One region of the Pseudovibrio sp. W64 genome, then DNA from elsewhere that is predicted to be linked to it. Evidence: riboswitches for the same ligand, from Rfam matches in the RefSeq annotation. Region 1 holds a riboswitch; each other region holds the start of a gene.
The links. A riboswitch is a leader RNA that binds a small molecule or an ion and turns the genes downstream of it on or off. The one in region 1 is predicted to bind thiamine pyrophosphate.

Region 1 (10,001 bases):
CTGAGGAGCTATGAAGTGATACGCAATACTATTCTCATGAGCTATAGATTAACTGAATCGAATATAGTCATTAATAGAGTTTTTATTTGTTAAATTAGATTTAATTGTGAACTCAATATAGGATTGGTCAAAAATACATATGAGAAGATCAATAGAGTTTCAGAAGTATTCTTCCTGCTAGCTTTCTTGTGCTGCCAAAGCCACTGGTACGGGCAAATCGATAACTGCACTCTCAATTGTCATTTCATCGAGCACGCTCAGGAAGGCGCTGGATGCTCTTTGCATCAACGGTTTGAGGCGACAAGAGGGGAGGAAGCAGCATTGGATTTCTCCACACTCGCTCTGTCGCAGGCACTCGACTACGGCAAAATCATTCTCTACCGCGCGGACAACATCTCCAACGCTGATGTCTTGTGCGAGACGGCCCAGTTTAAACCCTCCACCACGACCACGCATGGTCTCAAGAATACCGGCACGGGAGAGTTGGTTGACGAGTTTCATTACATGGCCCCGTGAGAAACCTTGCTGCAAAACGACCTGATCGATGCGCTGAAGAATGTCTGGTTGCATGGCGCATTGCATAACGAGTCGCAAAGCAAAATCGCTTGCCTGATTTAAACGCATAGTGATGCTCCAAAGATATATCGTGCGTATATCATAAAATCAGAGAGTGCTGAACACCGAAAGCGATGTGATGCTGTGCATATTTTAAGTGTATGAAATAAAACATTATTTAGTGTCAATTCAGCTCTTTCTAAGAAAAGATGCAAATAATATATGTCTTTTGTCATGTGCGATGATAAAGATATATATGAAATAGATATTATGAATCGAAAAGTTGTCACGATAGAGGGCAGGGGCTGTCTCACCAGTGTTTGGCATTGAATTAAGCTGTCAATTTCTTCCTCGTAAAGAACACTGATTGCTCTGATGTGCCACCGCCTGCTCTGAACCTTTTAAACTACGGAGACCTGTAATGTTGCCCGCCATCGTCTTGATCGCAGAAGGATTGGTTGCTCTCTGGTTCCTACTGTTTTTGACCATGATCACAAGCATCTACCTGGATGGCAGAGGATATGGCTCCGGCGTGAAACCCAAGGCAGAGCTAGCCTTCTTCAAACACATTCGTGTCTTCGTAACACTCGGCATATCAGTCGCCTGCGTTGTGACCCTGGCAGAAGCATTTGAATTGATCTGACGGAATTCGGAAGAGCCCCATGAAAATCTACGAGTACCTCCCCGCCATCTTCATCTGGGCCATAGTCCCAGCCCCCCTCTGGATCTGGCTCGGCCTGATCTGGTTTGTTTGAAAAGGGTGAGAGGAGCTCCCTCTTCACCTCAAAATCCGATCTATGAATGTCCTTTTCACCCGACTTACAGGCGGGAGTCTTGGGTAGGCTGGGAGGCAGGCGCTGGTGATGTAGAGGGTGTCCAGCTTCTTGATATCGAAGGTGGCACGGTTGAGCGTGAAGCTGGCAAGTCAATGTCGCCGATTAACGCGCCGTCCGGCAGATGGTGGTTGATGCGCTAGCCGCCTCAGATTGTAACCCAGACACCTCCGAGATGATAAAGCTCCTGAACAGCTGTAAGGAGACGATTGAGGGGAGTATTAGCGGTTAAGGAATTGATATCTATGGATCAACCTCATCCGCACATTGCACAGGCGGTCGGTGTTGCCGCACATCCACCGCGAGCTGTACAGCGCAAGTCAGAGTGCATTTGTTTGCCTACTTTTTGTGTGCTGATGACCATCTCATCAAATGGCAAAACAGCGTCAAAACCAGAAAGGCTAGCAACCGCAGACGATTGCGCATGCGCGATCCCAGCGATATTGCGCGCATGACAGGGAATTTCCACTTCCCCACCAACTGGGTCGCAAACCAAACCAAGCGTATTCATCAGACAAAGTGATGCCGCATTAAAGGCTTGTTGTGCTGTTCCTCCAAACAGATGGACCAATCCAGCTGAGATCATTGCGGCTGAAGCACCAGTCTCCACTGAGCATCCTCCCGTTTCAGCGGCAAAACTTCCGTGTTCAGCAAAAACAGCTCCCACAAGTGCTGTGACTTGAAGGGCGTCGATAATCCTTTCACGATCAACACCTTGTTGTTTCAAGGAATATAGCGTGCCCGGTATGATGCCAGAACTTCCAGCTGTTGGAGCAGCGACAACCACTCACCGATTTGCGTTTGCATCCATAACTGCGAGAGAAGCGCTAAGCGCATCCTGCAAGAATGGTGAGCCGATAATCTCCACGGGATTTGCTGCACCAACCTGCTTTGCGCTCGGTTTCAGGAACTTCATATTGGATGATTGATTGGTAAGCGCTAGGCCTGCCTGAACTGCGTCCATCATCACATCATAGCGGTCTGCAAAGGCTTTTCGTGTTTGGGGTTCAGTCAAGCCTAACCGTTTGGCTTCCAGGGACAAAGCAAGATCTGCAAGACCGTGTCCTCTGCTGGTTTGTTGGACCAAAGCCTTTGGGCTGGCAAAAAGAGGGGCCTCGTCGTGGACAGAGAATTGGACAGGTGTGCAGGACCTGACCTTCCAGCTCTGTTCTATCATGTCTTTCAACTCTGGTTGTTGAGGTGATAGTGGCGAACTGGATTTGATCTCAATAAGTTGGTAGCTATTCTTTGAACCTGCACAGACACGAGCTTGTACCTTTGCATTTGAGGGAAGCTGCTGAAGAGATGAATTGTCTCCACATTCCAGCAGAAGTATAAAATCGCTCCCAGTCGCATCAATTGCGAAAGAGTTAAAGCTATCGAGCTTGAACATCCCGCCGCCTATTGAAAGGCCTTTGAAGTGATCTTCCCGAAGTGCGCCTTCGCTGTCTTCAACCGTGACTGCAATTTCCACTCGGTTTGGATGATCGTTGGTGTCTAAATTTCTAATGTTGATCTCTAGCGTAAACGGCTTGCCGTTCATCAGATCAGATAGAGCTTGTCGATATTTAGGTGAGGTGACCTCTTCTCCCATCAAGCCTGCAGCAAAGCCTTCGTCACTGCCTCGGTTGGTATAGACTTGGGCAAATGAGCCCTCTGGATCGAACGCAATTTCAACATTCACAATTTTATCACCATCACAAAGGGAAAGTTGGCGGACAGTCTTTCCTATGAAGTATGGCGCTGCAGAGTGAGAGCTCGAGGGTCCTCTCATCACCGGACCAATTATGGAATTAAGAAGACTGATAGTGCTCATGCAAATTTCTCCGCGAAAAACAATGTGATATTTTACATGGATTACTGATGCATTGAAGGGCAGACCTGATGCTTTCCTCACCTCGCGAAAAGCGTTTCCGTGTGTGATGAGGAGAGCTCAGAGGAGCAATCTAAGCACCTTCGTTTACCTTCAAATTTATACAATAAGAAAAACTTATTGATATGTGCAGAAGATGCAATTTCACTTAATGTGTTTGGCGACCTATATTCAGTCTAGAATTTGCTGGATGCATCGTTTCGTCTCACCGCTTAAGGTAAACGCTACGTCAAAACCAGCAAGAGCCAAATTAGATAGTGGAGACAGCAATGCACGGTAACGATGTCAAGACAGCCGGTGTTTGTCCGGTGGTACATGGCGCGAATACATCGATGGATAAGCCGGTTACCCGATGGTGGCCTGATGCTTTGAATCTCGACATCCTCCATCAACATGGTGCGCGTACCAACCCGATGGACCCAGGATTCAATTATCATGATGCTGTCAAATCACTCGACTTTGAAGCGGTGAAGGCAGACGTTCATGCGCTCATGACCGACAGTCAGGACTGGTGGCCAGCGGATTGGGGCCATTATGGTGGCCTTATGATCCGCCTTTCGTGGCACACAGCTGGCTCTTATCGTCTTGCAGATGGTCGCGGTGGCGGCGGTTCCGGCAACATCCGCTTTGCTCCGCTTAACTCCTGGCCTGATAACGCAAGCCTTGATAAAGCCCGCCGTTTGCTTTGGCCTATCAAGAAAAAGTACGGTAACACTCTCTCCTGGGCTGATCTGATTATTCTCGCAGGCACTATCGCCTATGACTCCATGGGTCTGAAAACCTTTGGTTTCGGGTTTGGCCGTGAGGATATCTGGGGTCCAGAGATCGACACCTATTGGGGATCTGAGAAAGAATGGCTTGCACGCAGTGAAGAGCGCTATGACGATCTGGATGACCCTTCAACGCTCGAAAACCCGCTTGCAGCAACCCATATGGGTTTGATCTACGTGAACCCGGAAGGCGTAAATGGCGTTCCCGGTCCGCAAAAAACAGCCGATCAGATCCGCGAAACCTTTGCTCGTATGGCAATGAATGACGAGGAAACTGCTGCGCTGACGTGCGGTGGTCACACCGTTGGTAAGACCCATGGACGCGGTGCCGTCGATAACATCGGTGTCGCACCGGAAGCCGCTGGTCTTGAAGAGCAGGGATTTGGCTGGTCTAACCCCGGACAGGATGGCAAAGCAACGAATGCCTTTACTTCTGGCATTGAAGGTGCGTGGACCACACACCCAACCACATTCGATATGGGCTTTTTCGATATGCTGTTCGGCCATGAATGGGAGCAGGTAAAATCTCCTGCCGGCGCATGGCAATGGGAACCGGTGTCCATCAAGGAAGAAGACAAACCTGTTGATCCAACAGACCCGTCTGTTCGTCACAATCCGATCATGACGGATGCGGACATGGCGATGAAGGTTGACCCGATCTACAATGAGTACTGTCAGAAATTCATCGCAGATCCTGAGTACTTCAGAGATACGTTTGCGCGTGCATGGTTCAAGCTGACCCACCGCGATATGGGACCGAGAGCCAATTATCTTGGCCCGGATGTGCCGAAAGAAGACCTTATCTGGCAGGATCCTGTTCCAGCAGGCAACACCAACTATGATGTTACTGCGCTGAAAGCAAAAATTGCGGCAAGTGGTTTGAGCAATGAAGACCTGATCAAAACCGCCTGGGACAGCGCACGAACTTATCGCGGTTCTGATATGCGCGGTGGTGCCAACGGTGCTCGTATCCGCCTTGCTCCTCAAAAGGATTGGGTTGGCAATGAGCCAGACCGGCTTGCCAAAGTTCTGGCTGTGCTTGAACCAATTGCAGCGCAGGCAGGAGCCTCAGTCGCAGATGTGATCGTGCTGGCAGGCAACGTTGGTGTAGAAAATGCCATCAAGGCAGCTGGTTTCAACGTGGAAGTTCCATTTGCTTCTGGTCGCGGTGATGCAACAGATGCGATGACAGACGCGACATCCTTCTCTGTATTGGAGCCTATTTCTGATGGCTTCCGTAACTGGCAGAAGCAAGAGTACGCTGTTAGCCCGGAAGAGATGATGCTGGATCGTGCTCAGCTCCTCCGTCTCACTGGCTGGGAAATGACTGCACTTGTTGGTGGCCTGCGCGTTCTTGGTGCCAATTATGGCGGTTCAAAGCATGGTGTCTTCACGGACCGCGAAGGTCAGCTGACAACGGACTTCTTCGTCAACCTGACCGATATGGACAACAGCTGGCATCCACTCAAAGATGGCACCTATGAGATCCGCGACCGCAAATCTGGCAAGCCTAAGTGGACTGCAACCAGTGCTGACCTTGTGTTTGGCTCCAATTCAGTCCTGCGCGCTTATGCTGAAGTGTATGCTCAGGATGACAACCACGAAAAGTTCGTTCGCGACTTCGTGGCAACATGGACCAAGGTCATGAACGCCGACCGCTTCGACCTGACAGCCTAATAAATGCGACCAGTCCGGGCAGGGAACTGCCCGGGCTTCTTCTTGCAACTCCCTACAGGTGCCCTCTCCATCCCAGCTATATCCAGTTGCGCTTCTGTGTTTTTCCGGTTAAGAACCGCTTGACCTCGGGGTGCGCGTATTTGTCGTGCTGAGATGCTTTAGTGGCGAACCCGTTGAACCTGAACCGGCTAGAACCGGCGGAGGGAAGGGTACCGGTTTCACCCATCCTTGCCCTCTCGCCGCAATGGAGGATGACTTGAAACATCTGTTAATTGCTGCGGGATTACTCACTGCAACATCAGCGATGGCTGCTGAGAAGCCTCAACTGACAGTTTACACATACGACAGCTTCGTTTCTGACTGGGGCCCAGGCCCAAAAGTGGAAGAAGCGTTTGAGGCTGTATGCGAGTGTGACCTGAAACTTGTTGGCGTCGAAGATGGCGCAGCACTGCTTTCCCGCATTCGTCTTGAAGGTAAAAACTCAGATGCCGATGTGGTGCTGGGTCTGGACACCAATCTGGTAGAGACTGCCAAGAAAACTGGCCTGTTTGCACCACACTCTGTTGAAGCCCAATATACACTGCCAATGGAGTGGGCTGACGAAACCTTTGTGCCGTACGACTGGGGCTACTTTGCCTTCGTACACAAGGCTGGCGAAACCGTACCAACCAACTTCCGCGAGCTTGCGAAGAGTGATGCCAAGATCCTTATTCAGGATCCACGCTCCTCTACACCCGGCCTCGGGTTGTTGCTTTGGGTGAAAGCGGCTTACGGAGACGAAGCTGCTGATGTTTGGGCGGATCTTTCCGATAACATCGTGACGGTTACAAAAGGTTGGTCAGAAGCCTACGGTCTATTCCTTGATGGGGAAGCGGACATGGTGCTCAGTTACACCACGTCTCCGGCTTACCACCTGATTGCCGAGGAAGATAACAGCAAAACCACTGCCGCGTTTGAAGAAGGCCATTACATGCAGGTTGAAGTAGCGGCAAAGCTTGCCGGGACTGATCAGCCAGAGTTGGCAGACAAGTTCCTGAACTTCATGGTTTCAGATGCTTTCCAGACAATCATTCCAACAACCAACTGGATGTATCCAGCTGTGACACCAAAAGGTGGTTTACCTGCTGGGTTCGACACTCTGCAGGTGCCTGAAAAAGCTTTGTTCTTTAAGCCTGAAGAAGCTGCTGCTGCAAGACGTGAGGCTCTGCCGGAATGGCTAGAAGCGCTCAGCCAGTAAGTTCGCTTCCCGGTGTTGCCGCGGCATTTCTTGTCGCGGCACTCATACTTGGCACGTTGGCCGCGGTTGCCTTGCGAGCCGAAGCGGGTCACGGCTTTTCCTCTTCCGATTGGGCCGCTCTCAAGTTTACGCTCACGCAGGCCGTGCTTTCTGCTGTGATCAGTGTTGCGTTGGCAGTGCCGGTTGCGCGCGCCCTGGCGCGACGGCGGTTTCCGGGCCGCAGTTTGCTCATTGCACTGCTCGGTGCCCCCTTCATTCTACCAGTTATCGTTGCCATTCTTGGGTTACTACAGGTGTTTGGCCGTGCGGGCTGGATATCTGATGTGCTTGTTTATTTTGGTGCTTCACCCATTCGCATTTATGGCCTCCACGGTGTTGTGCTGGCTCATGTTTTCTTCAACCTTCCGCTTGCAACCCGATTGATTTTACAAGGGTGGCAAGAAATCCCTTCAGAGCGTTTTCGCCTTGCTGCACAGCTGGGGTGTGATGGAAAAGCTCTGTTTCGACTGATCGAACTCCCCATGCTCGCGCGCATTTTACCCGGTGCACTGGCTGTGATCTTTGCTATCTGCCTGACAAGCTTTGCTGTTGCTCTGACACTTGGTGGTGGGCCACGGGCGACAACCATTGAGCTGGCGATCTATCAGGCATTTACATATGACTTTGATCTTGGACGGGCCGCGCTGCTTTCTGCATTGCAACTCACGCTCACTGCTGCAGCAGCCTTTGCAGCCCTAAAGCTTTCGCGCGGTGAAGGGTTTGGTGCAGGACTGGACCGAGCGATCCGGCGCTGGGATGGTGGTGCACCTGTTGCAGACGCCTTCTGGATTTTGCTTGCAACATTCTTTTTGCTTTTGCCGCTCAGTGCCGTTGTTCTTTCAGGCCTTAGCGGTCTGTTTCTGGTGCCCTTTATTGTGTTGAAGGCGGCGCTTGTTTCCGTTGCTGTCGCTGCGGCCAGCACGGTGATCTTGTTGCTGTTCGCATTGCCTATGGCAGCAGCCGTTGCCGTTCGCCGACATAGCGTGGTTGAGCTTGTCGGAATTTTGGGGTTGGCAGCGTCTCCACTGGTGATCGGAACGGGCTTGTTTATCATCATACGCCCGTGGGCAAACCCGTCTGACCTTGCTCTTCCTGTGACGGCACTGGTCAACGCGGCGATGGCATTGCCGTTTGCACTTCGCATTCTTGTCCCTGCTGCACGAGATACGGTTTCGCGACATGGACGGTTGGCCTTGTCTCTGAATATGGAAGGTTGGGTGTTCTTCTCACGTGTCCTCATTCCACGCATGCGGCCACAGATCGGATTTGCTGCGGGGCTTGCAGCAGCACTTTCCATGGGAGACCTTGGCGTGATTGCCCTGTTTGCAGATCCGGAAATTGCAACGCTGCCTTTACAGATTTACCGCTTGATGGGGGCATACAAAATGCAGGCAGCAGCCGGCGGAGCTCTTTTACTGCTTGTGCTTTCAATGGCACTGTTCTGGATTTTAGACCGGGGAGGTCGCTGGCATGCTGAAGCTTAGCTCTTGTCTCATTGCAAATGGCCGTTTCCAATTGCAGGCCAACTTGCATGTTGAAGCTGGCAGCAGCGTTGCCGTCATTGGCCCATCTGGCGCAGGAAAATCAACCCTGCTTGAGGCTATTGCCGGGTTCCGTGAATTATCGCAAGGACGCATTTTCTGGAAGGAACAAGAGCTTACCAAGCAGGCTCCGGGAAAACGCCCAATCGCCATGCTGTTTCAGGATGGCAATCTGTTTCCGCACTTAACCGCGACTCAAAACGCAGCCCTCGGTTTGCGGCCTAACGGAAAGCTCTCAAAACCTGAGCAAGAACAAGTAGAAGCAGCCCTTGCGCGGGTCGGTCTGGCGGGGATGGGAGCACGCAAACCAGCTGAACTATCTGGTGGCCAACAAAGCCGTGTCGCGCTTGCCCGTGTATTGGTTCAGCACCGTGATCTGCTGTTACTCGATGAACCCTTCGCGGCCCTTGGTCCAGCGCTTAAAGCCGAGATGCTGGACCTGGTCGCAGACCTTGTTGCAGAAACTGGCACGACGCTTCTCATGGTCAGTCATGACCCACAAGATGCCCGCCGCATCACGAACAAAGCAATCCTCGTCGCGGACGGATCAGCGCACCCACCTGCTGAAACCCAACAACTGCTCAACAACCCACCGCAAGCATTGCGAGAGTATTTGGGGTAGGGAAGCTTATTCCAACCCCTCAACGATCATAATGTCTGCCAAAGCAGCGGTTTTGCGGTGGGTTTTGGCTTCTTGGTATTCTGGGGAGTGGTAGCAGGCCAGGGCTTGTTCCATGGTGTCGAATTCGATGACGACGTTACGGGGGTGTGTGGTGCCTTCCAGGTGCTCGGTTTTTCCGCCGCGGGCGAGGAAGCGGGCGCCGTATTTTTGGAAGGCGGCTGGAGCGGCCTGGGTGTAGTTTGTGTAGGCGTCAGCGTCCGTGACTGTGACGTGGGCAATCCAGTAGGCTTTAGGCATTATTTTTCGCTTTTGCTCAGTTCTGCAGTCAGAAGGGTCTTGGCAATATTTGCGGCTTCCGTCAGATGTAACTGAATGGCAGCTGCAGCGGCCTGAGGGTCGTTCGTTTCGATTGCGGAGTAGATTTTCTCGATCCGTTTGTAACCTGCATCATGGCGGTCACGAGTACCCAAAGTCATTGCGCGCAAACGGCTGATGCGACCATTGAGTCGCTGTACCACTTCCCATGCAACGTTCTGGCCGCTGATATCAAAAATGCACTGATAGAATAATGTTGTTGCTTCAAACAGGTCGTTTGTTTCGCCGCTGCTGTAGGCCAATTTGAGCTGAGCGAGCGCTTTACCAAGTTTTTTCTTATCCCCATCTTTGGCTAGTTCAGCGCATTTTTGTGCGGCACTGGTCTCCAAAAGCATGCGGATTTCGTAGATCTGCTGCGCGTTTTCCCAATCCAGTTTGGCAACGATCGGGCCTTTGTTTGGCAGAATTTCAACAAGGCCTTCTGCTTCAAGGTATCGGATTGTTTCCCTTACAACTGAACGGCTTACGCCAAGCTGGTC
Region 2 (10,001 bases), on a different contig from region 1:
TGGCAATTGCTGTGAACCGATGCATTGCGTTGCGCGGTGGATTTGTGGTTGCTGAAGGTGAAGAAGTGCTGGCTGAGATGGAACTGCCACTTGCCGGATTGATGAGTTTGGAGCGATTTGAGGTGGTCAAAGAGCGTTTGGAAGTGCTGCGCAAAGCTGCAAAATCTCTCAATTGTGTTTTACCAGAGCCGTTTTTGCAGGTCGCATTCTTGCCTCTTCCGGTTATTCCCCACCTTAAAATTACTGATTTTGGGCTTTTTGACGTGTCGAGTTTTCAGCTCATTCAATAGAGCAGAGCTTTGATATCTCTTGGGTTCTCGAGAAAAAATCAGTGGAATTGAGTAATGTGTCGCATTGAAGGTCAACCGTATGTCTGGGTTGACGCAATGGTAAACCTGCCGCAAATTCCACGCAAAGCATGATGATATAAGGTTTTTCTGATATGTTGCGCACATGAACCTTGGCGCTCAGCTTCGGTTTCCTGTCAACTTCGTCTGAAGAACTATAATAATTCGGGGAGGAGATCTGCGCATGGCGACAGGTCGTGAGGGACAAGTGGAATTTCCAATTCGTACTATCGATAGCTATCTGGATGATACGGTCAAAAATTATGCGCACCGTCCGGCTATCTACTTCATGGGCAAATCAACAAGCTACGGCGAATTGGGAGATTTCGTTGAGCGTGCTGCAGGTGCCCTGCAGGCGATGGGTGTGAAGAAGGGCGACAAGATCGGCCTTTGTCTGCCTAATACGCCGTACTACACCATTTTCTATTTTGCGATCATGAAAATTGGCGGTGTCGTCGTCAACTTCAACCCGCTTTATGTTGAGCGCGAAATCGCGTTTCAGGCGCGGGATTCTGGCGCACGCATCATGGTGACCATGGATCTTTCTGTGATCTATGATCGTGTGGAAGCTGTTCGTCAAGAAGGTGCTCTGGACAACATCATTGTATGTCCGATGGCTGACATTCTGCCTCAGCCTAAGAAGCTGTTGTTCCAGCTGTTCAAGCGGAAGGATGTTTCCAACATTCCAGCTGATAAAGCTCACATCCGCTTCAAAGATTTTCTTGCAAAGTCCAAAGGCATTACTCCGGTTGAGATTGAGCCGAAGGAAGATGTGGCGATCCTGCAGTATACCGGTGGTACTACTGGTGTGCCTAAGGGTGCGATGCTGACGCATTACAACATCACGTCAAACATGGAGATGCTGGAAAGCCATTACGGTGGCTTGAAGCGCGGCTACGAGAAGACACTTTGTGTGCTGCCATTCTTCCATGTGTTTGCGATGACTGTTCTGCAGAACCTTTCCATTCTGGGCGCTGCTGAGATGCTGCTTATGCCGCGGTTTGATCTGAAAGAACTGCTTGATCTGGCTGCGAAGAAGAAGCCAACTTTGTTTGCGGCTGTACCAACGCTTTACACCGCGATCAACAACAGTGAGCTGACGAAGAACTACGATCTGACATCAATCCGCTATTGTATGTCTGGTGGAGCGCCGCTGCCTGTTGAAGTGAAGCAAAAGTTTGAAGCCCTGACAGGCTGCGTTCTGGTGGAAGGCTACGGTCTGACAGAGAGCTCTCCGGTTGCTTCAGCTAACCCTATGGACGGAACTGGCAAAGACGGTTCTATCGGTGTTGTAATGCCGGGGACGACTGTTGAGTTTCGTGATCTGGATGAGCCTGAGAAGATCGTTGCACAAGGCGAAAAAGGTGAGCTTTGCATCATCGGCCCGCAGGTCATGAAGGGCTACTGGAACCGTCCTGATGAGACCGCCAAGACTTTGGAAGGTGGCCGTGTCTTGCATACTGGTGATGTGGGCTACATGGACGATGAGGGGTTCATCTTCCTCGTTGATCGCATCAAGGACCTCATCATCTGTTCTGGCTACAACGTGTATCCGCGTGTGATCGAGGAGGCGCTTTATCAGCATCCGTCCGTTGCTGAGGTTATCGTGATTGCTATTCCAGACGGGTATCGCGGTCAGGCACCGAAGGCCTTTGTGAAGCTGAAAGATGGTCAGAGCGCGACTGCAGAAGAGTTGAAAGACTTCCTGAAGGGGCACATCTCCAAGATTGAGATGCCGAAGGCGATTGAATTCCGTGAGGAGCTGCCAAAGACCATGGTTGGTAAACTCTCCAAGAAAGAGCTGGTTGAGGAAGAGGCTGCCAAGACACGCAGCACTGAAAACGCCAGCTGATAGCTACTTCGTGAAAAAAGAAAAGCCCTCGCATTTGCGAGGGCTTTTTGCTTGAGCTTAGCGTTTGCTCTAGTGCGTTTTCGTGGGCGCTGTTCCAGTTGCCACCTTCTTGCCCAGCACAGTCTCGCGGTGCAGGGTGTAAAGGGAAGCTGCGACAATAATTGCGCCACCAAGGTATGTGGTCCAGAGCGGCCAGATGCCGAAGATTACGACAGAAATGATTGCCGCGTAGACAAGGCGGATATAATCAAACGGTGCAATCACAGAGGCCTCACCAAACTTGAGGGCCTGAATGTTGCTCATCTGAGCGCTCCAGCTGACACCTGCCAGCAAGAGCAGGAGGATCGCATCATTTAGGTTGATTGATACCCAATAATAGATGCCGAAGGGGGCCATGATCAGACCCACAAATGTTGCTTGAAAGGTCAAGATCGTGATGGGCTGATCAACCTGAGTGACCTTGCGCAGGATGATGCCTACGAGTGCGGCACAGGCTGAGGCCAAGATCGCCATGAAGCTGTAGATGCTCATTTCCGCGCCGGTGCCGGGCTGGACGATGACCATCACACCGATGAAGCCAAGGATAGTTGCCGAAATTCTGTGAATGCCGATAACTTCTTTCAGAAAGAAAACTGCAAAGATCGTGATGAAAAACGTGCGTGCAAAACCAATCACTGTGCTTTCAGCAAGCGGCAGGTGAATGACTGCGGTGAAGCCGAAATACATTGCAGAGGACGCAAGCAGGATGCGGCCCAGGTGAAGCAGTGGAGCCTGTGTTTTGAGCGAACCCGGAAATCCTTTGATAATGATCGGTGCTGAGATCACCAGCATGAAAAACTGGCGTAGCATAAGGATTTGAGTAACGTGTAAGCGATCGCCGAGCAGCTTGATGATGGTGCTCATGACGGCCATAAGGAATGTTGCCAGAAGGGCCCAGCAGATGCCGCGTGTGTTATTAGACAGGCTTTGCCATTTTGCGGAAAACCTTGTTTTTAACGCAGCAGATGATGAGCTGCCTTCAGGCTCTGCTGAAGGAACAGGCATGTAACTGCTTTCGAAGCTGCCTTGATACGATCAAAACGACCAGACCCGATGTCTGGTGCAAAATGGTGTGCGCCAGGGGGCGGACAACGTAACAAAGATCAGATGGGTGTATGGCTTAAATAACCTAATGTTTGCGGTTTGGTCAAATTCTAAAACAAATTTTAGCTTGAGAGTTTCGACAGTAAGCACGAAGCTGCCGACAACTTAGAGCTCTAAGTACCCTTCCGTAATTTGCTCTAAATAATGCGATAATGACCTTAAGTTACTCTGGAAAGTACACCTCTGCGGTGAACCAGAAAACACTTGCAGCCTGAGAAAAGCACTGTACGTTCTCTGCTGATACGTAAAAAGCTGTATTGGGAGGTGCGGTGTTGGGTCGCTCTCCAGATTTTTGAGGTTTTCATGAATCAGGTTGCTACACCGAAGTTTGGAATTGGTGCTCCCGTTCGCCGAAAAGAAGATGCTGCCTTTATTTCTGGCAAGGGCCATTACACGGATGACCTGAAGGTGGCTGGTGCAGCACATGCCGTTGTTTTGCGGTCTCCTCTCGCGTTTGCCAAGTTCACCTTAGAGGGAGTGGATGAAGCACGGGCTATGGATGGTGTGCAGCTTATTCTGACTGCTGCGGATATTGAAGGGACGAACTCTATCCCGTGTAAAGCCGTGCTTCGGCAGCTGGATGGGACGAAGCACTGGGTGCCTCATCGTGAAGTTCTTTGCTCTGATACAGCCCGGTTTGTTGGTGATGCTCTTGCGTTTGTTGTTGCCGATACGGTGGAGCAAGCGCGGGCTGCGATGGAGGCGATTGAGGTTGACTACGAGGATGTTGATCCGGCAATCGGAACTGAAGCAGCTTTAGAAGACGGCGCTCCGCTTGTGTGGCCTGAGCATGGGTCTAATGAGGCCTTTCACATTGGCATGGGTAACAAGGAGGCGATGGAAGAGGCCTTCCAGAATGCGCATCATGTTACCAAGATCAAGGTGATCAACAACCGTCTGGTGTCCAATGCGATTGAGCCGCGAGCTTGTATTGGCGAGTTTGATGGTGAGAGCGGCAGGTATACGCTGACCACTGGAACGCAGGGCGGTCATGGGATGCGTGATCTGATTGCCAAGAACATACTCAACGTCGACCCTAAAGATATCCGCGTTGTGACACCTGATGTGGGTGGTGGTTTTGGAACCAAGATGTTCACCTATCTTGAATATCCGCTTTGCCTGATTGCCGCAAAACGTCTTGGTCATCCCGTGAAATGGCTTCAAGAGCGTACTGAGCACTTCATGTCTGATGCGCATGGCCGGGATAATGTATCCACGGCTGAGCTAGCGCTTGATGAAAACGGCAAGATGATCGGCCTCAAGGTGCATGTGCTTGCAAATATGGGGGCTTACCTGCACGAATTTGGCCCAGGTATTCCGCAGATCGGCATCACCATGACCCCCGGTCTTTACGATATCCCCGCAACATGGGTGGAAGCGACAGGCGTTTATACCAATACAGTGCCGGTGGATGCGTTCCGAGGGGCAGGGCGTCCGGAAGCGCTTTATCTGATGGAACGTCTGGCAGACAAAGCTGCGCATGAGATGGGTATGGATCCGGCGGAGTTCCGCCGTCAGAGCTTTATCCCCGACGCTGCTCTGCCTTATACGACAGCGCTTGGCCGCATGTATGATACGGGTTCCTTTGGAACTCACCTGACCAAGGCGCTGGACGAGATTCATTATTCGACGTTTGCGGAGCGTGAAGCGGAGAGCAAGGCAAAAGGTTTGTATCGCGGTGTTGGGCTATCGACCTATGTGGAGGCCTGTGCCTTTGCCGGTGGTGAGGAAGCTAAGCTTGAGCTGAACACGAACGGCAGCGTTACTTTGCTGATTGGAACGCAGAGCAACGGTCAGGGGCACGCCACCGCTTATGGCCAAGTCATTGCAGAACATCTTGGTTTGCAGCTTGACCAGGTTGAGATGGTTCAGGGAGATACGGACCGTGTTGCGACTGGCGGTGGTACCGGTGGATCGCGGTCCATTCCGATTGGAATGCCATCTGTGAAAGCGGCTTCTGAAACGCTGGTTAAGAAGATCAAAGAGATCGCCAGTGAAAAGCTTGAGGTTGGTGTTGGGGATCTGACGTTGGAAGACGGGCAGGTGCGCGTGGTTGGTACCGACCAGCAAGTCAGCCTTGTTGATGTGGCTGGTTCGCAACCGGAGACCTTGAATGCAGCGGAAAAAGTCATGCAGGATGAATGTACTTATCCCAATGGCACGCATGTGTGTGAGGTGGAGATTGATCCGGAAACGGGCAAGACGGACGTGGTCAGTTATGTGATCGTGGATGATTTTGGCGTGACGGTGAATCCGATGCTTTTGGCTGGTCAGGTGCATGGTGGTGCGGGGCAGGCGATCTCGCAGGCGCTTTGTGAGAACACGGTTTATGATGAAACCGGGCAGCTGCTGTCAGCGTCCTTCATGGACTATCATGTTGCACGTGCTGATGATTTGCCGAATTTCGACTTCTCGACGAGCAATGTTCCTTCCACGACAAATGCGATGGGCATCAAAGGGGCTGGTGAGGCTGGTTCTATTGGAGCGGCGCCGGCGGTGATGAATGCTGTGCAGTATGCACTGCGCAAGAATGCAGGTGTTGAGCATATAGATATGCCCGCGACGCCGGTTGCTGTCTGGAGCGCTATTCAGGACGCTCAGAGTTAAGCTATCAAGATCGTAAAGCTTGAAATAAGATTGTGCAGGCGGGCTGGTGTCCCGCCTGTTTTCGTAGGTATCAGAACGCTTTGAAAGTGATGATGGTTCTGGTGTCCTGGATGCCTTCGAAGACCTGAACTTTGTTTGCAACGAAGTGTCCGATGTCTTCGTTATCATCGATGTAGAACTTGGCCAGCAGGTCGAAATCCCCGGAGGTGGAGTAGATCTCGGAGGCGACTTCCGCGTCTGCGATGGCGTTGGCAACCTGATAGGTTTTTCCGAGCTGGCATTTGATCTGTACAAAGAACGGAATCATAAATCTGCTATCCTTCTGTCCCGAAAGGCTGATTTGTCTTTCAGGGATGCGCTCAAATTTGAGTTTGCGTTGTTTTGTGAGCATTTTGCGTTGAAGCTGCGTTTTTTTGCAAGCTTTTGCGTTTTTTATGCGAAATCTACCCCCAGTTGCCTTTTGTCGCTGCCTCTCGTTTCCGCTTGCAGTTCGCTCTCTTGTTTGCTAGCAAAAAATTCTAACCAATGGGGGTGCTCGGAAGTGACTGACGGGCTGAGAGGCGCAAAGCCAACTCCTAGAACCTGATCCGGATTGTGCCGGCGGAGGGAATTGGGATGAGTACCAAGGTAATCGTTCCCGCCGTAATCTATAGGGGAGCGAAAACAAATGTCCTACACAAGTGAAAATCTCTGGGAAGTCTTTGAGAGCGTGCGTGAGCGTGGTGTTCGGGTTCATTGCCTGACGAACTCTGTTGCGCAGAGCCTTACCGCGAACATCATGTTGGCTTGTAACATTGTGCCTTCCATGACAGCGGCCCATGATGAAATTCCTGCATTTGTCGAGAGTGTTGACGGGTTGCTCCTCAATCTTGGTACGCTGGATGGAAAGAGGCGACATGGTATTCGGCTTGGGCTTGAAGGGGCTGCCAAAAAATCTATGCCCGTGGTTCTGGACCCGGTTAAAGTAGATCGGTCAGACATTCGCATGGAGTTTGCGAAAGATATTCTGAAAGAGAATGTTTCGATCCTTAAAGCAAACATGACTGAGAGCGCTGGGCTGAGTGGAGCTGTCACCGAGAACGCACTGATTGTGCGCACCGGTATTGAAGACGCTGTGTTTGGCCGGGAGACGACCTATACCGTGGGCAATGGGCATGCTTATATGGACAAGGTGACTGGCATTGGCTGTGCGCTGGGCGGTGTGCTGGCTGGTTTTGCCGCTACCGAGCCAGATAAGGAACTTGCCGTGCTTGCTGCGCTTGCTGTCTATGGTGTATGCGGCGAGATTGCCGCAGAGCAGGCGAACGGACCGGGAAGCTTCACTCCAGCTTTCATCGATACCCTTTATGGCTTGAAGGCTGACCAGTTCAACGAGCGTCTCAAGCTCGAAACAATGAATAATAAAGGTGGGGTATTGGCCTAATGAGTGCGATTGCAGTCACAATTGCAGGGTCGGATTCCGGTGGTGGTGCCGGAATTCAAGCAGACCTGAAGGCCTTTTCGGCTCGTGGGGTCTATGGGGCTAGTGTCATCACTGCACTGACGGCCCAAAATACCAAAGGTGTGACAGGTATTCATGATGTGCCGCCAGCATTTGTGGCAGAGCAGATGGATGCTGTTTTTTCTGACCTGAAGGTGGATGCCGTGAAAATCGGCATGCTTTCACAGCCAGAGATTATCGCTGTTATTGCCACAAAGCTGGCGGAATATAATGTTAAGCGCGTCATCCTTGATCCGGTGATGGTTGCAACTTCTGGTGATGTTTTGTTGCAAAACTCCGCCGTTTCGGTCCTGAAGCAGAAGCTGTTTCCCATGGCGGCGTTGATTACGCCGAACATGCAGGAAGCGGCCTTTTTGCTGGACCAGCCGGTAGCTGAATCCCGTGAAGACATGCACAGACAAGCGTTACTGCTGCTGGACATGGGTGCTAACGGGGTTCTGCTGAAAGGCGGACACGGATCTGATGATACCTGTGATGATCTCTTCCTCTCCCGTGATGTGGAGAGGTGGTATACGGCGCCAAGACATAAAACGCAGAATACACATGGGACTGGCTGTACCCTGTCTTCTGCGATTGCGGCGGAACTGGCCAAGGGGTTGGCGCTGCAAGATGCCATTGGCGAAGCGAAAGAATATATTAGTCAGGCGATTAAAGCTGCGGATACGCTTGACGTAGGCGAGGGACATGGGCCTGTGCACCATTTCCATGAATTCTGGTCTGAATAAAAGGCGGAGATAATGACCAAGAACAAAGAAAACAATCTGACCCGCCGTCAGGCGCTGGGGCTAACTGCTGGGGCGGTTGCCGGTAGCGCTGCACTTGCTGCACCTGCACTGGCTCAGGATGCTGATCCGGTGATCGAATGGCGCATGGTGACCAGCTGGCCCAAGAACCTGCCGGGCCCAGGCATGTCTGCGCAACGCATTTGTGATCGCATCAACATTATGAGTAATGGTCGGATGCGTGTGCGCCTGTTTGCTGCAGGTGAGCTGGTTCCGGCTTTTGAGGTGTTTGACGCTGTTTCAAGCGGCACTGCACAGATGGGCCATTCAGTTGCTTTGTACTGGGCTGGCAAGATGCCGGGTTCGGTGTTTTTTACGACTGTTCCTTTCGGTCTGCTGCCTCAGGAGCACACTGCCTGGGTGGACCAGATGGGTGGACAGGAACTTTGGGATGAGCTTTATGCGCCGTTTGGTGTGAAGCCGTTTATGGCTGGTAATGCTGGCCCTACCATGGCGGGCTGGTATCGTGAGCCTGTTGAGACGCTGGATGACCTGAAAGGGCGCAAACTGCGCATGGTAGGTCTTGGTGGTGAAATCATGCGCAAGCTTGGTGTTACTCCGGTCAACATTCCAGCTTCCGAGATTTTCACCAGTCTGCAAACGCGTGTGGTGGATGGTGTAGAGTTTCTCGGTCCATGGACAGACAGTGCGCTGGGCTTCCATAAACTGGTCAAATACTACTACGGTCCGGGCTTTAATAAGCCAAACGGCACCGGTGAGGCAATTGTGAATGCGGTTGCTTTGGAAGGTTTGCCAGCTGAGCTTCAGGCGGTGGTTGAAGAGGCTTGCCGTGTGGAAGCTGACTTGGCGCTTTCTGAGGCCAATGCGCAGAATGCAGCGAGCCTTAAGGTGCTGCAGGAAGAGCATGGGGTAGAGATTCGCGAATTCCCGGAAGAGGTTCTTGCAGCATTGAAGGAAACCAGTGTTGAGGTGCTGGATATCTATACCCAGAAAGACAAAACAGCTCGTAAGATTTATGAGAGTTACATAGAAGCGCAGGAGCTTCTGGCGGGGTGGAGCGCTCTTTCACTGGGCAAAAACATCTCTGCAAGAAGTTAACTGGCAGATCAAATCGCGTTTGAAGGGCCCTCCATTTGGAGGGCCTTTTGTTATGCGGAAGTTTTGTCACAGAAAATGTTTCAGTGTACCTGCCTGAAATGCGAATAACCAAGTGATTGTAAGTGAGCTGGGCATTGTTGTTTTATGAAGTCGACGTCTCATACCTTTAAATATGCCAGTGCAATTACTCTTTAATATTTTCAATCATGAGGAAGAGAGCCGAATCAATAAGTAACTCGTAGGTTGATCATGGCACTACTTGAATGTTTTCTTGAGAACAGAAAGTACCGTGCATGTCCAGATATTTACCCATTACGATCGCTAGCCTTTCTTCCTTGCTGATTGCGTCTGATGCATTTGCCGGTGCTTTTGCTGTTCGTGAGCAATCTGCGTGGTATCAGGGGCTCTCCTTTGCGGGAAATGCAACTGTCTCCAAAAGCCTCTCCAGTATGTACTGGAACCCGGCGACCATGACTGGTCATGACGGTGTCCAGGTGGAAACTTCGCAGACATTTGTGTTTCCACGCGCAACGATTGATCTGGATACGGCGACAATTGATGGATTTGGTCCAATTACTGGAGTTCCTTACTCCTCAGGTGATATTGGGGTGGATGCCTGGGTGCCAGCAGGATATGGCACTTGGAAGATTAATGACCGCCTTACTCTTGGCGTCAGTTCCAATGCACCTTATGGCTTTGAAACCAAACCT
Region 3 (10,001 bases), on a different contig from region 1:
TGCCAGTCCGGTTCTTTGGCGTTGAGAAACGAAAAGCCACCGAACTTAAATCCCTTAAAATCCACTGTGGTGAGACGACCCAATGGGCTGGGAGAAAAGTCCAGCAGCACCGCTAAAGTCATTTGTGCCTGTATGGCTCCGATGCTGCCGACCGAAGGGCCGAGGACACCCGCACTGGCGCAATTGGCAGAGTTGGTTGGTGGGGAGGGGAAGACAGCTCGCAGTGATGGCGCACCACCACAAAAACCTCCGAGATAACCGGAGGTTCCAAGCGCAGAGGCTGAGATAAGCGGCTTGCCTTGTCGGTAGCACTCATCTGAGAGCGTGTAAGAGGCTGCAAACGTATCTGCAGCATCCACGATGATATCTGCCTGAGCAATCAGTCCGCCCGCATTCGCAGGTTCCAGAGCAATGTTAAGGGCGTGTAGCTCCACCTCTGGGTTGTATCCATGTAACCGAGCTGCTGCGGCATAGGCCTTGCTCTCCCCTACATTTGCCGGTGAATACAAAGGCTGTCGATGCAGATTGCTCTCTTCAATCACATCGGGATCAACAATGGTGATAACGCCCACACCGGCACCGGTAAGATATTGCAGGACAGGGCAGCCTAAACCGCCAGCACCAACAACGAGGACATGAGCGGATAGCAACCGCTCTTGCCCTGCGGTTCCAACTTCTGGCAAGAGCATCTGGCGGTCATAACGTGTCATTGCTTACAAGCCTCCACCCATTCCTGAGTTCGGGCAATCGGATCGTGTGCCTGTAAAATGTCTGTCACCACTGCAGCGCTATCAGCACCAGCTTCAAACACACCGGCAAGTCGCTCCGGCGTTAACCCACCTATGGCAACAAGAGGCGTCTCGCCAACCATCTGTTTCCAGCGGCTGACACGCTCCAAACCTTGTGGAGCCCACTTCATTTTCTTCAGCTTGGTTGGATAGACCGGGCCCAGAGCGACATACTCGGGCTTGAAGGAGAGAGCACGATCCAACTCGGCCTCATCATGGGTGGAAAGACCAAAGCAAACACCAGCCTTCTGGAGTGCAGCAAAGTCAGCACTGTCCATGTCTTCCTGTCCAAGATGAACGAAATCACAGCCAAGCTCTAATGCCAGCTCCCAATAGTCATTGATGATTAGTTGAACACCATGTTGATGGCAATAATCACGAGCCTGCGCAATGTGCTGTCGAATAACCTGTTCAGGTTGGTCTTTGATCCGTAGTTGAACAAGCTTCACGCCGTGAGGGACAAGCTTTTCAATCCAGTCCGCGTCTCCGGCAATCAGATAAAACCGTTCCATCAGATCAACTCCGCCATGCCAAGGGTTGGGGTAGAGGGAACCGCCATGTCGCGCGGGTCCATAGGGTCTGCGATGTATCCATTCCGCCCTGCGTCAATTGCCTGCGCCATAGCCTGCGCCATCAAAACCGGGTCACCCGCTTTGGCAACTGCGGTATTGAGCAGAACAGCATTCATGCCAAGCTCCATTGCACGCGTGGCGTCAGAGGGACGCCCAATACCAGCATCCACGATCAAGGGTACATCCGGAAAATGCGCTCGCATGGCCCGCAAGGCCTCAGGATTTCGCAGGCCCTGACCAGACCCGATGGGAGCCCCCCATGGCATCAGCAGTTCGCATCCGGCTTCCAACAGCTTTTCGCCAACCACAAGATCATCAGTCGTGTATGGAAACACCTTGAAACCATCTGCACAGAGAAGCCTCGCAGCTTCGACCAACCCAAACACATCGGGCTGTAAGGTGTCTGAGTTGCCGATAACCTCTAGCTTGATCCAGTCAGTTCCAAACAACTCGCGAGCCATCTGTGCAGTAACAACGGCTTCTTGCACGCTATGGCACCCAGCGGTGTTGGGCAGAATTCTGCAGCCACTATCTTTCAATAGCCCCCAGAAACCAGCCCCAGAACCGTCAGCGGTTTCGCGTCGCAAAGAGACTGTGATGATCTCTGCCCTGCTGGTCTCAATTGCTTTTTGTAGCACAGCAGGAGAAGGGTATTGCGCTGTCCCGAGCAACAGCCGGGAACTGATGTCTGTACCATAAAGCTGCATGTTACCCTCCCTGCATAGGCGCAAGAACTTCCAGTCGATCGCCTTCTGAAAGGGATGTCTCAGAGTAGTCCTCACGAGGAACAAACCGGCCGTTCAAAGCCGTCGCAACAGCGGGGCTGGTGAACTCCAGCTCCGTAAGAGCATCCTCCAACGTTTCGTTGGTGACCTCGCGTGGTTCCGCATTCACGATGATCTTCATGCGCAAGCCTCCTTCAAAAGATGTTGTGCTGCTTGCTGTACCAGTGCTGGTGCAAGCAAAAAGCCGTGGCGGTAAAGCCCGTTGAGGTGGAGAGACCCGTCATGCTCGACCAGTCGAGGCAAGTTGTCTGGAAACGCTGGACGCAATCCCGCTCCAATTTCAACCACACTGGCCTCGGCAAAGGCAGGGTGAATGGCAAAGGCTGCGCTCAGCATTTCTGTAAGGGATCGTAGGGTGGGGGGACGGTCTGAGTTACTCTCCACCATGGTCCCGCCAATCATGAACAACCCATCAGCCCGCGGCACCAGATAAAGCGGCATACGTGGGTGTAAGAGCCGGATGACACGGGAAAGCTGAACCTCAGGACAATGCAAAATCGCCATCTCACCGCGCACAGCCCGCAAGTCAGGAAGGCTGGATGCGGTTGCTGTGCAATTGAGATTGACCCGCGCAGGTGCAGTCCTTCCATATTGGATCTCTACCCCAAGCTCCTGAACAGCACCTGTCAGATCAGCCAGTGCCTGCCGTGGATCCAGATGCGCTTCCTCTTTAAAAAACAGCCCGCGCTCAAAGCGTCCAGCCAATGCTGGCTCCAGCTCTGAGATCGCTTGACCGTTCACCTCGGTAAAGTGTGAGGTCCGCCGTGCAAAGCGGGTCAGCTCGGCCTGATCGCGCGGCGGAGTAACCACCAGCGTTCCGTGCCGGGTCACAGGCGTTACCTGAGACCACCAATCAGCGGCCTGCACCCCACATGTAACAACGTCTTCTTCTGCGCTTTCACGCTCGCAAAACGGAGCAAGCATGCCGCCGGCAAACCGTGCGACACTGCTTTCGCCCGGTTTAGCGGATTTTTCAAAGATAGTGACGGATGCACCGCGCTTTGCCAGCTCATAGGCGGAAGCCAGCCCCGCAAGGCCAGCTCCTGCAATCGTAATCACTGCTCTGTTCCTTCAAGTGGCAGATACAGTTTACCGCCTTCCCGGAACTTGGCCGCCATAGCCTCCATGCCTTCCTTCTGCGCTTCCGCGCGGATGTCATGGGAGATCCGCATAGAGCAGAACTTCGGTCCGCACATAGAACAGAAATGAGCCACTTTATGCGCATCTTTCGGCAACGTTTCATCGTGGAACTCTCGCGCAGTATCCGGATCGAGAGAAAGGTTGAACTGATCCTCCCAACGGAATTCAAAGCGTGCACGGGACAAGGCATCATCCCGGCGCTGGGCACCCGGCAATCCTTTCGCAAGATCAGCGGCGTGAGCTGCAATCTTATAGGTAATCACACCGGTTTTCACATCATCCCGGTCCGGCAACCCTAAATGCTCTTTCGGTGTCACATAGCAAAGCATGGCGCAGCCAAACCACCCGATCATCGCAGCACCGATGCCGGAGGTGATGTGATCATATCCGGGCGCGATATCCGTGGTGAGAGGGCCAAGCGTGTAAAACGGTGCTTCATGGCAGCATTCCAGCTGCTTATCCATGTTCTCTTTGATCTTGTGCATGGCCACATGACCCGGGCCTTCAATCATCACCTGACAATCCTTGGCCCATGCAATCTTGGTCAGCTCCCCAAGCGTCTCCAACTCGGCAAACTGGGCTTCATCATTTGCATCTGCAATGGAACCCGGACGCAATCCATCACCAAGAGAAAACGCCACATCGTACTGGCGGCAAATATCGCAGATCTCGTCAAAGTGCTCATAGAGGAAGCTGTCTTTGTGATGATGCAGACACCACTTCGCCATGATGGAACCGCCACGGGAGACAATCCCCGTCACGCGATTAACGGTCATCGGCACCATGTGAAGGCGCACGCCAGCATGGATGGTGAAGTAATCAACCCCTTGCTCTGCCTGCTCAATCAACGTGTCGCGGAAGATTTCCCAAGTCAGATCTTCCGCAACTCCATTCACCTTCTCAAGTGCCTGATAAAGCGGGACGGTCCCAATCGGTACAGGACTGTTGCGGATGATCCATTCACGGGTGTTGTGAATGTTACGACCGGTAGACAGATCCATCACCGTGTCAGCGCCCCAGCGGATCGACCACACCATCTTGTCGACTTCCTCTTCCATGGAGGAGGTAACAGCAGATGTACCCATATTGGCGTTGATCTTGACCAGAAAGTTCCGCCCGATGATCATCGGCTCACTCTCAGGGTGGTTGATGTTCGACGGAATGATCGCGCGGCCAGCTGCCACTTCATCACGTACAAACTCTGGTGTTACATAATCTGGAATGCTCGCACCCCAGTCATTGCCACACCGCTCTTCTGCAACCGCTTCCCGCAACTGGTTTTCGCGGATGGCGATAAACTCCATCTCCGGTGTGATAATGCCAGCGCGGGCATAAGCCAGCTGGGTGACGGCTTTACCGTCCTTTCCGCGCAAGGGGCGAGGCTTCACCGGAAACTCAGGAACAAGCCGGTCGCCTTTCACAAAACCATTGTCTTCAGGTTTAATCTCGCGGCCATCATACTCCTCAGTGTCACCGCGCACCTCAATCCACTTGCGCCGTAGAGCAGGCAAACCTTCAGAAATATTCGTTGTTGCCGTTGGGTCTGTGTATGGGCCGGAACTATCATAGACTGGCAGCGGTGGTTCACCTGCTGTCGGGTGAACGCTGATTTCGCGCATGGGCACAAGCACGTCTTCGTGCAAGCTGCCACGAACATAGATTTTGCGCGCTGCTGGCAAAGCGCCTGTGGTGATGGATGGGTTCGGCGTCGTCATAATGGTGCTCCTCAAGTTCATAACTCGAAAAAGACACCAGATGAGTTTTGGCTGGGAAACGGCAGAAAGAACTTCTGCTGCTAAGATCGCGGTTGTTACACTGGCCCTTCAAACAGGCCCCGCGACCCGTGCTTCCTACGCCAGTATCAACTGGGTCAGGTTCTAAGGGTCGCGTCGCCGAGCTTGCGCTCTGTCAGCCTCTCAGTCTCCTTGGTGAGACTCCCCTGCATACATGATTTTGCTAGAACGATTATGAACTAGTGTCAAGGCAGGTTCGGTTCAGGCGAGGTTCAGAAATCTTTTGTAAGTTGGATTTTATGAGAGGGGAGTCGCTGACACTTATTGGATTTTGCGGTTTGCGTTCCTATCTCTCATCTAAGAATTTCACATCTGGATATCGCGAAAAATAATATCAACGAATGCTTGAAAACTATTCTCTCCCATCCGTTTTAGCTGGCCCGATCTTGCGTCGACTGGAAACCTCACGTTTAACATTCTGGCTCGCAGTGCGCGCTCCAGCAGATGTGAAACTGGATTTGCTCCCACAAGGTGGTGAACCGCAAACCTACGAGCTGACGAAAGCGCAAACTGAGGTAAACCTGATCTCAGCAGGGGTACATCTCCACTACCTCCTGATCGATCTACCTCTCCAAAGCCCTTTACCGCATGATACTTGGATCAGCTATCGCCTCACTCTGCGTATGGAGGATGACGAGGAGGCTGGTTGGCAGGATCATTCCGTATGGGCGCCTGATCTCTGCTATGAAAATCAGGAGCTTCCCGGCTTTCTGCTAAGCTCAAAAGTTTCCTCGCTCCTGCACGGGTCCTGCCGCAAACCACATCACGAATCCGGCGATGGTCTGGTCGCAGCCGATCAGTTTCTGGCAAAGCACATCAGAGCTGAGAAGGGCACCAAAGTTGATAAGGAAAAATGGCCAGCTGCCCTCGTGATGAGTGGCGATCAGATTTACTCAGATGATGTTGCTGGCCCCATGCTGCGAGCTATCCATGGGCTCATCGAAAAACTCGGCATCACTGAGGAACAGCTGGCAGGCTTGGAAAGCAAAGTGCCTGCAAAGGCATCAGATTTCTACCAACACGGCGACACCTACTACCGCCGCGAAAAGTTTCTCCCAAGTCTGGAAAAGAACCGAAAGCTCTGGCTTGTCTTGTTCGGTGGCGTAGAAAAACCGATCTTCACTGCTGATCACGCCCATAACCATCTGATCACACTTGCTGAATTCTTGGCAATGTACCTCCTTGTCTGGTCACCAGCGCTATGGGATCTGGTTGAGACAGATGCACCCGAAGGACTGACACCAGAAGAAGCAGCGCTCTATGAGAGCGAACAGAAAATCCTGAAGGAGTTTGTTGCGGGTCTCAGCCAGGTGCGCCGCCTGTTTGCCCATCTTCCGGTTGCGATGATCTTTGATGACCACGATGTCACTGATGACTGGAACCTCAACCGTGATTGGGAAGAGACCGCCTACGGCCATCCGTTCTCCCGACGGATCATTGGCAATGCCTTGTGTGCCTATATGCTCAATCAGGGGTGGGGCAACCGACCTGAAGCGTTCTCAGGTGGAACACTTGAAGCGATGACGCAAGCTGTCACGGTGCCCGGCACAAATAGCTACGATGAGTTTCTGGAGCATCTCTTCGCCTTTGAAAACTGGGACTATCACTGGGAACTAGACCCACCACTGCTGGTGTTGGATACGCGCACACGCCGATGGAGATCAGAGCGGGCAGGGTATCTACCCTCGGGTCTTCTGGACTGGGAAGCGGTCACAGATTTACAACGATCTCTGCGCGGAAAAGACGCCGTGCTACTCGTCTCAGCAGCTCCGATCTTCGGCGTAAAGCTGATCGAAACGCTGCAGAAGCTGCTCACGTTCATGGGCAAGCCGCTCATGGTGGATGCGGAATACTGGATGGCACATCCGGGAACGGCAGATGGCATTTTGAACGTGTTCCGCCACCGCAAAACGCCAGATCGTTTTACGATCCTTTCTGGTGATGTGCACTATTCCTTTGTTTACGATGTCGAGTTACGCGGACATTCTCGTGGGCCTGACATCTGGCAAATCTGCAGCAGTGGCATCAAAAACGAGTTCCCGGCCAAACTGCTTGATAAACTCGACCATCTGAACCGCTGGCTCTATGCGCCTCGCTCTCCCTTGAACTGGCTCACCAGACGGCGCGGCATGAAGGTTATTCCGCGCAAACCTGTGGGCACGCATCATGGTCGACGCTTGCTGAATGCAAGTGGCATTGGATTAGTTGAGTTTGATGAACACGGCGGCCCAGATCAAATCAGCCAGTTGCTGCCTGATGGACGTCAGGTCGTCTTTGTACGCCGCGAAGAAGAAGCACGCTGGGATTGACCAAGAAAAAACTAGGTCCAAAACAATACCTGTGGTCTGCAATTGTCACAGGTAACTGTTAGAAATCTATTGGGATTACGCAATTTGCGGGTCTTTTCTAATATATCATTGCCATATCGTGAGTTGTTGGTATGCTATTGGTATCAGGGAGAGTCTCGTGTCCAGCATATCCAAAAAAGTGGGGTTTCCAGAACATTCCAATCCGCAGGAGTGGCGTGAAACTGAGCAAAGATCTTCACGTTATGCAGGCTTGGAAACATGGGGGACTGACGAAGTCCTCAAAGCCTTGCTGGGGGGGCAAATGCAAGCTCTCAACGCTGTCTGGTCTGCGTTGGGAGAGCTGGAAGCCGCAGTTGATGCTGCTGCCCAAAGATTGCAGGGAACCGAAGGTAGACTTGTGTACGTCGGCGCAGGTACTTCAGGCAGGCTTGGCGTTTTGGATGGCATTGAACTCATCCCCACATTTGGCTGGCCAGAGCATCGCTTGATCTATGGTCTGGCAGGTGGCGAAGCTGGATTGTTACGCCCGCAGGAAGGCGCTGAGGACAGCGAAGAAGCAGGCCGTGCTTTCATTTTAGAGAACAATGTCGGCGCTTCTGATGTCGTCTTGGGTATTGCAGCAAGCGGCACCACACCTTTTACCCGCTCTGCCATTCAAACCGCCAGAGGCGCGGGGGCTCTTACAATATCACTGGCGAATAATCCGCAAAGCCCGTTACTGGCCGATGCTGAGCATGAAATCCTTTTAAGGACAGGTCCGGAAGTGTTGGCAGGATCAACCAGATTATCGGCAGGAACCAGCCAAAAGGCGGCACTCAACCTATTTTCTACAGCGCTCATGGTCCGGTTGAAGAAGGTGTATCGCGGTTACATGGTGGATATGCAGCTGACCAACATCAAACTGGATCAGCGCGCCAAAGACATGGTGGTCTCACTCACCGCTTGCTCGCAGGAAAAAGCCGCAGCTGCCCTGCATGAAAGTGACAGTCAGATCAAGCTGGCTGTCTTACTGGTGCTGGGAGCAACAAAGCAACAGGCCATCAACGTATTGAATGAAACTCAGGGAGATTTGGGAGAATCTCTTCGGGTGCTTGGGTTACATCAACCTGATTGATTTATGCGCGCATTGCGATCCGTTTAGATCGTAATGTGCCAACAGGAATATTCGCCCGCTGGGGGGCAGGCGAGTTGCGATACCGACGGTTTTTCAAGGCGGTATTCGATTATTTGTTATGGGAGGAAATAATGAAATACTATTTGTCATCAGGCATTGCTGCATCCCTGCTTTTGGGCTCCGCATCCTTTGCTTTTGCTGCTTCAGAACTGACAATTGAGAGCTGGCGTAACGACGACTTGAGCATCTGGCAGGAAACCATTCTGCCTGCGTTTATGAAGGCGCATCCAGAGGTCAAAATCAGATTCTCGCCAACCGCTCCAACTCAATACAACGCTGCACTGAATGCAAAGCTGGAAGGTGGAACCGCTGGTGATCTGATCACATGCCGTCCGTTTGATGGGTCGCTGGATCTTTACAGCAAAGGTTACCTGAAGAACCTGCAGGGCATGGCAACCCTCGACAACTTCCCGGATTCAGCAAAAGGGGCGTGGAGCACAGATGATGGCAGCGCAACCTTTTGTGTGCCAATGGCCGCTGTGATCCACGGCTTCATCTACAACAAGGATGCTTTTGCTGAAGTCGGTGTTGAACCACCGAAAACTCAGGCAGAGTTCATAGCTGTTCTCGATAAGATCAAGGAAGACGGCAATTACATCCCAATGGCGATGGGCACGTTGGATCAGTGGGAATCCGCTGCAATGGGCTATCAGAATATTGGGCCAATGTACTGGAAAGGTGAGGAAGGCCGTAAGGCAGTCGTTGCTGGCACCGGCAAGTTGACGGATGATGGCTGGGTAAAGCCGTTTGAAGTGCTGGCAAGCTGGGGGCCGTACCTTGGGGATGGCTATGAAGCTCAATCCTATCCGGACAGCCAGACCCTGTTCACACTGGGGCGCGCTGCAATCTATCCATCAGGCTCTTGGGAAATTGCAGGCTTCAACCGCGATTCCGACTTCGAGCTTGGCGCCTTCCGGCCACCTCTGCCAGCAGAGGGGGACAGCTGCTACATCTCAGACCACACTGACATCGGCATTGGCCTGAATGCAGCCTCGCCAAATTCTGAAGCTGCCATGAAGTTCCTTGAGTGGATGGGCACCAAAGAGTTTGCAGAACTCTATTCCAACGCTGTGCCGGGCTTCTTCTCCTTGTCCAAGCATGAGATCTCGCTCACTGATCCACTGGCGGACGAGTTCATCTCCTGGCGTAAAGACTGTCAGTCCACCAACCGCTCTGCGGCACAGATCGTTTCTCGCGGTACTCCAAACCTCTGGAACGAAATGTGGGTCGTGTCTGCAAACGTCATCAATGGCAAGCAGACACCTGCGGATGCAGCGAACCAGCTTCAGAAGGGGCTGAGCGCCTGGTACGAACCTCAGATGGATTAAGCCATCTCTCTGACTGAACACAAAATAGCAGATGTGCGGACTGACCGCGCATCTGCATTGCAATGAGAGATGATGGAATTGGAACAGGACCTTATGGTCAGTGAGCGGAAGA

Region 2: linked by a shared signal. The riboswitch ahead of PsW64_RS09435 (hydroxyethylthiazole kinase) and the one ahead of thiB (thiamine ABC transporter substrate binding subunit) in region 1 are both predicted to bind thiamine pyrophosphate.
Region 3: linked by a shared signal. The riboswitch ahead of thiC (phosphomethylpyrimidine synthase ThiC) and the one ahead of thiB (thiamine ABC transporter substrate binding subunit) in region 1 are both predicted to bind thiamine pyrophosphate.

The regions. Positions count from the first base shown of each region.
Region 1 covers NZ_LMCI01000038.1:443,000-453,000, forward strand. The annotation lists gene PsW64_RS18580 (RrF2 family transcriptional regulator) at 178-624, opposite strand; gene PsW64_RS18585 (hypothetical protein) at 977-1,198, shown strand; gene PsW64_RS28000 (L-serine ammonia-lyase, iron-sulfur-dependent, subunit beta) at 1,645-2,175, opposite strand; gene PsW64_RS18590 (hypothetical protein) at 2,176-3,204, opposite strand; gene katG (catalase/peroxidase HPI) at 3,531-5,708, shown strand; TPP riboswitch at 5,825-5,931, shown strand; gene thiB (thiamine ABC transporter substrate binding subunit) at 5,953-6,945, shown strand; gene PsW64_RS18605 (thiamine/thiamine pyrophosphate ABC transporter permease ThiP) at 6,921-8,468, shown strand; gene PsW64_RS18610 (thiamine ABC transporter ATP-binding protein) at 8,455-9,147, shown strand; gene PsW64_RS18615 (DUF1330 domain-containing protein) at 9,154-9,444, opposite strand; gene PsW64_RS18620 (GntR family transcriptional regulator) at 9,444-10,001, opposite strand, start outside.
Region 2 covers NZ_LMCI01000018.1:131,435-141,435, forward strand. The annotation lists gene ade (adenine deaminase) at 1-290, shown strand, start outside; gene PsW64_RS09415 (long-chain-fatty-acid--CoA ligase) at 532-2,199, shown strand; gene PsW64_RS09420 (DMT family transporter) at 2,269-3,243, opposite strand; gene PsW64_RS09425 (xanthine dehydrogenase family protein molybdopterin-binding subunit) at 3,646-5,949, shown strand; gene PsW64_RS09430 (Lrp/AsnC ligand binding domain-containing protein) at 6,020-6,256, opposite strand; TPP riboswitch at 6,467-6,575, shown strand; gene PsW64_RS09435 (hydroxyethylthiazole kinase) at 6,617-7,372, shown strand; gene thiD (bifunctional hydroxymethylpyrimidine kinase/phosphomethylpyrimidine kinase) at 7,372-8,175, shown strand; gene PsW64_RS09445 (TRAP transporter substrate-binding protein) at 8,188-9,291, shown strand; gene PsW64_RS09450 (OmpP1/FadL family transporter) at 9,585-10,001, shown strand, end outside.
Region 3 covers NZ_LMCI01000047.1:15,781-25,781, forward strand. The annotation lists gene PsW64_RS25715 (HesA/MoeB/ThiF family protein) at 1-710, opposite strand, end outside; gene PsW64_RS25720 (thiamine phosphate synthase) at 707-1,300, opposite strand; gene PsW64_RS25725 (thiazole synthase) at 1,300-2,067, opposite strand; gene thiS (sulfur carrier protein ThiS) at 2,069-2,266, opposite strand; gene PsW64_RS25735 (FAD-dependent oxidoreductase) at 2,263-3,204, opposite strand; gene thiC (phosphomethylpyrimidine synthase ThiC) at 3,201-5,000, opposite strand; TPP riboswitch at 5,116-5,236, opposite strand; gene PsW64_RS25745 (hypothetical protein) at 5,420-7,387, shown strand; gene PsW64_RS25750 (N-acetylmuramic acid 6-phosphate etherase) at 7,554-8,501, shown strand; gene PsW64_RS25755 (ABC transporter substrate-binding protein) at 8,633-9,889, shown strand; gene PsW64_RS25760 (carbohydrate ABC transporter permease) at 9,962-10,001, shown strand, end outside.